Regions from separate parts of the Cupriavidus sp. CuC1 genome, predicted to be linked through region 1. Evidence: predicted binding sites of a transcription regulator. Region 1 holds the regulator's gene; the other holds the start of a gene.
The links. The regulator NrdR, encoded in region 1, represses ribonucleotide reductase genes. The targets are predictions, from matches to a motif close to CACNANATNTNGTG.
Positions count from the first base shown of each region.

Region 2: the regulator NrdR is predicted to act here: its motif matches at 2,193-2,206, upstream of ACGLHR_RS08430 (ribonucleoside-diphosphate reductase subunit alpha).

Region 1 covers NZ_JBIUHC010000014.1:64,834-69,249, reverse strand. The annotation lists gene tolQ (protein TolQ) at 1-47, opposite strand, end outside; gene ybgC (tol-pal system-associated acyl-CoA thioesterase) at 44-448, opposite strand; ZMP/ZTP riboswitch at 611-713, shown strand; gene glyA (serine hydroxymethyltransferase) at 836-2,083, shown strand; gene nrdR (transcriptional regulator NrdR) at 2,243-2,710, shown strand; gene pilV (type IV pilus modification protein PilV) at 2,852-3,490, shown strand; gene ACGLHR_RS08785 (PilW family protein) at 3,499-4,416, shown strand, end outside.
Region 2 covers NZ_JBIUHC010000013.1:100,496-104,911, reverse strand. The annotation lists gene ACGLHR_RS08440 (sigma-54-dependent transcriptional regulator) at 1-1,295, shown strand, start outside; gene ampD (1,6-anhydro-N-acetylmuramyl-L-alanine amidase AmpD) at 1,288-1,917, shown strand; gene ACGLHR_RS08430 (ribonucleoside-diphosphate reductase subunit alpha) at 2,420-4,416, shown strand, end outside.

The sequences.
Region 1 (4,416 bases):
ACCAGCGAAATGATCGACAGGTCTTGCGTGACGGTCACGGGATTCATCGAGCGGTCTTGATGGTTGCAAGGACGGGAGCGGGAATGGGAGTCGGGCGGAATGTGCTGCGATCAACACACCCGACCCGGATGGCGCCAGTAGCCAGCAATTGCTCACCACGCCAGGCTTCCTGGGCGAATTGGACCGACGCCGGGCCAACCCGTTCAATCTGTGTCCGGATCTCAAGCAGGTCGTCCAGACGGGCGGGGGCATTGTAGTCCACCGCCGTGCTTCTGACGATGAAGACGACGCCGGACTCATCGGCCAGCGCTTGCTGTTCGATGCCAAGCGAGCGCAGCCACTCGGTACGGGCGCGCTCGAAGAATTTGAGGTAATTGGCGTAGAACACCACGCCGCCCGCGTCGGTGTCTTCCCAATACACCCGCAAGGCCCACACATTGTTGCTCATGGCCGCGATTGTAGCGGAGAGCCGGCCCGACCCGGTGTAAACCCTTGTCCGACATTACAACACTTACATTGCCTGACAGACAAGGCATTGACTTTCGGCCCCGGGGCCCGCCACACCGTCTTGCAGCGAGCCAGCGCCTCGCGTTAAACTGCCGCCAACCATTCCATCTTGCGCGACTGGCGAAGTCAGTGGGCACTACCACGAGGAAGCGCAAAGTTCTCTGGCGCGATGTTTCAAGCGCCTGCCGCTCGCCTGGGCAGCGAATGGGAAGCAGGGTGCGCCCTGCGCCGGATAGCTAACGCGTCCGACGCCGGTCGCCTGTGCCTTCCCCGCGCGCCCTACCCCGAAGCCATTCGGAATTCCCCTTTTTTCAGACGAGTTTTCGCCATGTTCGAACGCAGCCGCTATACGATCGACCAGATCGACCCTGAGATTTTTGCCGCCATCCAGAAGGAAGACCAGCGCCAGGAAGAACACATCGAGCTGATCGCCTCGGAAAACTACACCTCGCCGGCCGTGATGGCCGCGCAAGGCTCGCAACTGACCAACAAGTACGCTGAAGGCTATCCCGGCAAGCGCTACTACGGTGGCTGCGAGTACGTCGACGTCGTCGAGCAGCTCGCCATCGACCGCGTCAAGCAACTGTTCGGCGCCGAAGCCGCCAACGTGCAGCCCAACTCCGGCTCGCAAGCCAACCAGGGCGTGTTCTTTGCCGCGCTGAAGCCGGGCGACACCATCATGGGCATGAGCCTGGCCGAAGGCGGCCACCTGACCCACGGCATGGCCCTCAACATGAGCGGCAAGTGGTTCAACGTCGTCAGCTACGGCCTGGACGCCAACGAAGACATCGACTACGACGCGCTGGAAAAGCTGGCCCAGGAAAAGAAGCCCAAGCTGATCATCGCCGGCGCCTCCGCCTTCGCCCTGCGCATCGACTTCGAACGCATCGCCAAGGTAGCCAAGTCCATCGGCGCCCTGTTCATGGTCGACATGGCCCACTACGCCGGCCTGATCGCCGCCGGCGAGTATCCCAACCCGGTACCGCACGCCGACTTCGTCACCACCACCACCCACAAGAGCCTGCGCGGCCCGCGCGGCGGCGTGATCCTGATGAAGGCCGAGCATGAGAAGGCCATCAACTCGGCCATCTTCCCCGGCATCCAGGGTGGTCCCCTGATGCACGTGATCGCCGGCAAGGCAGTCGCGTTCAAGGAAGCCCTGTCGCCCGAGTTCAAGGCCTACCAGCAACAAGTGGTCAAGAACGCCCGCGTGCTGGCCGAGACCCTGATCGAGCGCGGCCTGCGCATCGTCTCCGGCCGTACCGAAAGCCACGTGATGCTGGTCGACCTGCGCGCCATGCAGATCACCGGCAAGGAAGCCGAGAAGGTCCTGGGCGAGGCACACATCACCGTCAACAAGAACGCCATCCCCAACGACCCGGAAAAGCCGTTCGTCACCTCGGGCATCCGCCTGGGCTCGCCGGCCATGACCACCCGCGGCTTCAAGGAAGAAGAAGCCCGCCTGGTGGCCAACCTGGTCGCCGACGTGCTGGAAAACCCACACGACCTGGCCAACATCGCCAGCGTGCGCGAGCAAGTGGCGGCCCTGACCAAGCGTTTCCCGGTCTACGGCTGATGCCCCCTGCGCCACCCGCCCATGCGCGGGTGGCCGGCAGCCCGCCGCGGCCCGCCAGCGCCGCCGGCGGGCCTTGCCAACCCGGCCCGGCGCGACACAAAATGACAAGACGCTGCACGCGCAGCACGCGCCCCGGCTCAAACTTCGAGGTGGTCAGGCATGAAATGCCCCTTTTGCGCCCATTCCAACACCCAGGTCCTGGACACGCGCATGTCGGAAGAAGGCGATACTGTGCGCCGCCGCCGCCGCTGCGAATCCTGCGACCGCCGCTTCACCACCTATGAGCGGATCGAGCTGTTCTTCCCCGCCATCGTCAAGAAAAACGGCTCGCGCGCGGACTACACCCGTGACAAGCTGAAGGACTCGATGCGCCTGGCATTGCGCAAGCGCCCGGTCTCGGCTGAAGCTATCGACGCCTCCATCACCCGCATCGAAGAGAAACTGCTCGCCCTCGGCGAGAAAGAAATCCCCAGCAGCCAGGTCGGGGAACTGGTCATGCGCGAGCTGCGCCGGCTCGACAAGATTGCGTATATCCGGTTTGCTTCGGTGTATCGGAGCTTTGAGGACGTGTCGGAATTCCGCGACATGCTGGATGAGTTTTCGGCGTCTACCCCACGAAAGCAGTAGAAAAAGTAACGGGGACGTTGTTTAATTCTTCCCAAACTGGGTCCTAGGTGGCAATTCTTATATCTATACTTCCACCTGGGTTGCCGTTACAAAAAATAGAACGAAGCCAAAAGAACGTAGTCTTTTCGGACGAGGGTCAAGATGGGTCAGTCAAGCTGTCGGGGGACGGCCGGCTTCACCATGCTCGAAGCATTGGTGGCAATCGTCGTGCTCGCTATCGGCGTGCTCGGCGTGGCAAATCTTCTTATCAAATCATTCCGATTCTCCCAACAAGCGTCCTATGACACGCTGGCGCTGCAGCTCGCTAGCGATATGGCAGACCGCATGCGGGCTAACAGCGCCCAAATGCTCGCCAATAACAGCAGTTACTTCTTCGACACGAGCACCGGCGCCCCGGCGGTGCCGACGGGCGCCAATTTCTTTTCCACCCCCTGCGCATCCGGCAGCCCGGTTTGCGCAGCCAACATGGTCACATTCGATTTGGCCGAATGGACGCAACGCGTCCAGACGGCGTTGCCGGGTGGGCGCGCGGTAATCTGCCGCGACTCCAACATTTATTCCACCTCCGCCGGCTACACCTGGGCGTGCAACGCCACGGCCGGCGGCACGGGCCAAGCCAGCGATAGCCCGATCGTCATCAAGATGGGCTGGGTATCGCGATTCGCCGACAAGCCGGGAGTGGATGTCGCGACCGGTACAACCATGCCAGACACGCAAGCCGCCGACGGCTCGGCAACGCCACAGATCGTGATTGTGGCCAACCCGGGGGTCAGCAATTGAAAACGCTCATGGCCGGCTCCAGACAAACAACCCGGCGTCGCCTGCGAAGCTCAGGCTTCTCCATGGTTGAGCTGATGGTTGCACTGACGCTTGGCATGCTGGTGCTAGTTGCATCAACCTCCTTTTACTTACTGACCCGCAGCACCTATAGCAGCATCAATGACAGTGCCAGCCTCGAGGAGCGCGGTCAGTTCGCGATCGGCGTCGTTTCACGAATGCTGCGTCAGATTGCCTACACGCCGCCGGCCAGCGATGGTGGTTCAATGCAGATCAGCTCGCAGATGCTGATGGGACTGGACAACTGTTCAACCCCCTCGGACAGCGAGACGCTGGCTTGCGATGCTGGCACCGCCGTCAATGCCAGCGACGTGTTGCTGACTCGATTCTTCGGCGTCGGGACGGCGGCTGACCCGACGGTGAGCGATGGGTCCATGGTGGATTGCTCCGGACAGGCCGTCGCCGCGCCGTCCAGCATCGATAGTGCCGCAAGCCAACGCGGACTCTCGATTCTCTATGTGCAGAACGGCGCCGATGGCCTGCCATATCTGATGTGCAAGTACCGGCGGCGCGCAGCCGGCAAGGAGACCTCTACCTTCGTCGCACAGCAACTTGTTCCCGGCGTAGAGAACTTGCAGGTCCTCTACGGCATCTCCACGGATGACGACGAAGTGGCAGACAAGTTCGTTCCCGCCAGCCAGGTCGGCGCAACTGAATGGGCGCGAGTCTTTGCACTGAAGGTGGCTTTGGTCGTGCGCGGCGACAATGCAAGCGCAGACAGTCCCGGGCAGCCCACGATCCGGCTCTTCGGCCCCATGTACAACGGCGCCGATGGCACGTACACGCCGGCTCAAAACCCACAATCCGCGCGCCGCATGTTCACGGCGACGGTACAAGTGCGCAACTACCTGAGTTGCATGCAGGGAGAC
Region 2 (4,416 bases), on a different contig from region 1:
CCGAGAGTGGAGAGGGCGGCGAGGGTGGCGAGGGTGGCAGCGGGGCGCAGGAAACCGTGGACCGCGCCGTCAACCTGCTTCCCGGCCATTCGCCCGCCATGCATGAGGTGCGCCGCTCGCTCTCGCGGCTGGCGCGCAGCATGGCGCCGATCGTCATCAGCGGCGAGTCCGGCAGCGGCAAGGAGCGCGCGGCGCGTGCCATCCACGCGGTCAGCGCGCGCGCCGCGCATCCTTTTATCGCGGTCAATTGCGGCGCCATCCCCGAGACCCTGATGGAGTCGGAGTTCTTCGGCCATGTGAAGGGCGCCTTCACCGGGGCCGACGCCGAGCGCGGTGGCTTCTTCCTGGCAGCCAACGGCGGCACGCTGTTGCTCGACGAGGTGGCCGACCTGCCGCTAGCGATGCAGGTCAAGCTGCTGCGCGTGCTGCAGGAGCGGCGCGTGCGCAAGATCGGCGCGAGCCGCGAGGAGAGCGTGGACGTGCGGGTGCTGTGCGCCAGCCACAAGGATCTTGCCGCGATGGTCGCCTCCGGCCAGTTCCGCCAGGATCTGTTCTACCGCCTCAACGTGCTGGCGCTGCGCATGCCCACGCTGCGCGAGCGGCGCGAGGATATCCCGGTGCTGGCCAGCGCCATCCTGGAGCACCTGGCGGTGCGCTATGGCGATCCCCATCCCAAGCGGCTGGCGACGGCTGCGCTGCAGCGGCTGTCGGATTACCCGTTCCCGGGCAATGTGCGCGAGCTGGAAAACCTGCTCGAGCGCGCTTATGCCTTCGCGGAGGGCAATACCATCGCGGTGGGCGACCTGGGCCAGATGGACGCGGGCATGGGCCATTCGGCCATGCCACGCCCGCCCGCGCCGCACGCCTACCTGGCTTCGACGGCCGTGGCCGCCGCGCCGGCGTCGTCCGGCTTGCGGCCCGATTCCATGCAGGAGCTTGCATACGATGCGCGGGCCGAATCCCGCGGCGGCGCGCAGCCCGATCCGTTTGCGCAACCCACGGCGCCACGTGCCGCGGAGGTGGCCGCAGACGCTTGCCGTGCCACCTTCCCGATCGACCTTCCCGGCCGGCTCGAAGCGCTCGAGCGCGACCTGATCCTGCAGGCGCTGCAGCAGACCGGCTTCAACCGTACCGCAGCCGCGCCGCTGCTGGGCCTGAGCTTTCGCCAGCTGCGCTACCGCATCCAGCAGCTTGGCATCCGCGAGGGCCGCGACGACCCGGCCGATGGCGCGGCCGAAACCAGCGAAGCGCTGCGCGACGGGCTGCTGGCGGCGGATGGAGAACGCGATGCCTGATCGCGACAACGGCAAGCTCGCGCCGGCACCCGTGCCCGGGCAGGGGTTGACTCCCGACGCGGCCGGCTGGGTGCCCGCGGCGCGCCAGGTGCCGTCGCCTAACTTCGACGCCCGGCCCGCGCACATGCCGGTGGACCTGGTGGTGATCCACAACATCAGCCTGCCGCCCGGGCAGTTTGGCAGCGGCGATATCGAAGCCTTCTTCCTGAATCGTCTCGACCCGTCCCGCCACCCCTTCTTCGCCACGATTTATCAGGTGCAGGTGTCGGCGCATTTCCTGGTGACGCGGGAGGGGGAGCTGGTCCAGTTCGTGTCCTGCCTGGACCGGGCCTGGCACGCGGGCCAGTCCGAGTTCTTCGGCCGGCCTCGCTGCAACGACTTCTCCATCGGCATCGAGGTCGAAGGCAGCGACGACCAGCCGTTCACGTTGGCCCAGTACCACACCACCTCCGCGCTGGTGCGTGCCCTGCTCTGCACCTATCCGGTGCGGGCCGTGGCGGGGCACAGCGATATCGCGCCCGGGCGCAAGACCGATCCGGGGCCATATTTCGACTGGGCGGCCTTCGCCGCTGCCGCCGGCGTGGCTCCCGCGCAACTGCCTTACCGCAAAGACCAGCCCTGAGGCAAGGGCAACAAGCGGGGTCTAGGGGATAGCCGCGATTTGGGGAAAACCCTGATAAAGTCCGCGCCTATCGAACCAGGCAGGTCAATCAAAAAAATTTCTCGTCACGGTGCGGTAACGAACCGTCGGGCGGATTCCCTTGCGTCTCTTGGGCTGGCGGGTATGGCGCAGCGCCGCATGCCGCGCCGGCACTGGAATTCGCGCCAAAAAAGCACTTGTCAAGACTGGTGAATCCGCCGGGTTTCACTATACTTAGTCCAGTTTTTCGCATCGACCACTAGATCTAGTGGTGCTTTCGGGGAGCCGGCCTAGGTGTGCAGTTACCGCCGCAGCATTGGCTGCGGTCCGCCGAAGGGCCGGCGCATCACAAGAGTCCCAGCAGAATCCAGCAATAGCAGCGCGCCCTTCCGGGTAAGACCGGCCGGCGTGTCTGAGCCTTTTTGCGCATTTTGCCCGGGACTCTTTGTCACTCATAAAACACGGGTCAGAACAGGAGTTCCTCATGCAGACAGCCCAGAACGAACTTTCCACCGGCGCAACCGCCGCCGGTGCAGCAGCGAACGCGCAGTCGAACCCCGCTACTGCCGCCGCTGGCAGCTACCAGGACTACAAGATCATCCGCCGTAACGGCGCCGTCGTGGCGTTCGAGCCGAGCAAGATCTCGGTAGCGGTGACCAAGGCCTTCCTCGCCGTCAACGGCGGGCAGGGCGCCGCTTCGGCGCGTGTGCGCGAAGTGGTCGAGCAAGTGACCCAGAACGTGGTCCGCGCGCTGCTGCGCAGCCGCCCCAATGGCGGCACCTTCCATATCGAAGACGTGCAGGATCACGTCGAGCTGGCGCTGATGCGCTCGGGCGAGCATGAAGTGGCCCGCGCCTACGTGCTGTACCGCGAGAAGCGCACCCAGGAACGCGCCCAGGCCAACGCCCAGGCGGTGGCCCGCGTGCAGGAAGGCGGCGCCACGTTCAACGTGACCGACGCCGGCGTTGCCCGCGTGCTGGACCTGGGCGCGCTGCATGGCCTGATCGACAACGCCTGCTCGGGCCTGGGCGACGCCGTCAGCGCCGAGCCGATCCTCAAGGAAACGCTGAAGAACCTGTACGACGGCGTGCCGATGACCCAGGTCTACGACTCCGCCATCCTGGCCGCGCGTACCCTGATCGAGAAGGACCCGGCCTACAGCCAGGTCACCGCGCGTATCCTGCTGCACACCATCCGCAAGGAAATCCTGGGCGCCGAAGTGACCCAGACCCAGATGGTGTCGCGCTACGCCGACTACTTCCCCAAGTTCATCGCGCGCGGCATCGAAGCCGAGCTGCTGGACGAGAAGCTGGCCACCTATGACCTGGCCCGCCTGGGCGCGGCACTGGACGCCCAGCGCGACTTCCAGTTCAACTACCTGGGCCTGCAGACCCTGTACGACCGCTACTTCCTGCATATCGACGAAGTCCGCATCGAAATGCCGCAGGCCTTCTTCATGCGCGTGGCCATGGGCCTGGCGCTGGGCGAGAAGGACCGCGAAGCCCGTGCCATCGAGTTCTACCAGCTGCTGTCGTCGTTCGACTTCATGTCGTCCACGCCGACCCTGTTCAACTCGGGCACCCGCCGCTCGCAGCTGTCGTCGTGCTACCTGACCACCGTCTCGGACGATCTGGAAGGCATCTACGAAGCGCTCAAGGAAAACGCGCTGCTGTCGAAGTTCGCCGGCGGCCTGGGCAACGACTGGACCAATGTGCGCGCCCTCGGCTCGCACATCAAGGGCACCAACGGCAAGTCGCAAGGCGTGGTGCCGTTCCTGAAGGTGGTGAACGATACCGCCGTGGCGGTCAACCAGGGCGGCAAGCGCAAGGGCGCGGTCTGCGCCTACCTGGAAACCTGGCACCTGGACATCGAGGAATTCCTCGAGCTGCGCAAGAACACTGGCGACGACCGCCGCCGCACCCACGACATGAACACGGCGAACTGGATTCCCGACCTGTTCATGAAGCGCGTGATGGAAGCCGGCGAGTGGACCCTGTTCTCGCCCGCCACCTGCCCGGACCTGCACGACCTGGTCGGCAAGGCTTTCGAAGAGGCCTACCTGGGCTACGAAGCCAAGGCCGCCCGCGGCGAGCTGAAGCTGTTCAAGAAGATCCCCGCCATGCAGCTGTGGCGCAAGATGCTGGGCATGCTGTTCGAGACCGGCCATCCCTGGATCACCTTCAAGGATCCGTGCAACATCCGCAGCCCGCAGCAGCACGTGGGCGTGGTGCACAGCTCCAACCTGTGCACGGAAATCACGCTCAACACCAACGAGAGCGAGATCGCCGTTTGCAACCTGGGTTCGGTGAACCTGGTGGCCCACCTGAAGCAACTGGCCGACGGCACCCAGGTGCTCGACCACGCCAAGCTCGAGAAGACCATCCGCACCGCGATGCGCATGCTCGACAACGTGATCGACATCAACTACTACGCGGTCGAGAAGGCACGCAACTCCAACCTGCGCCATCGTCCGGTCGGCAT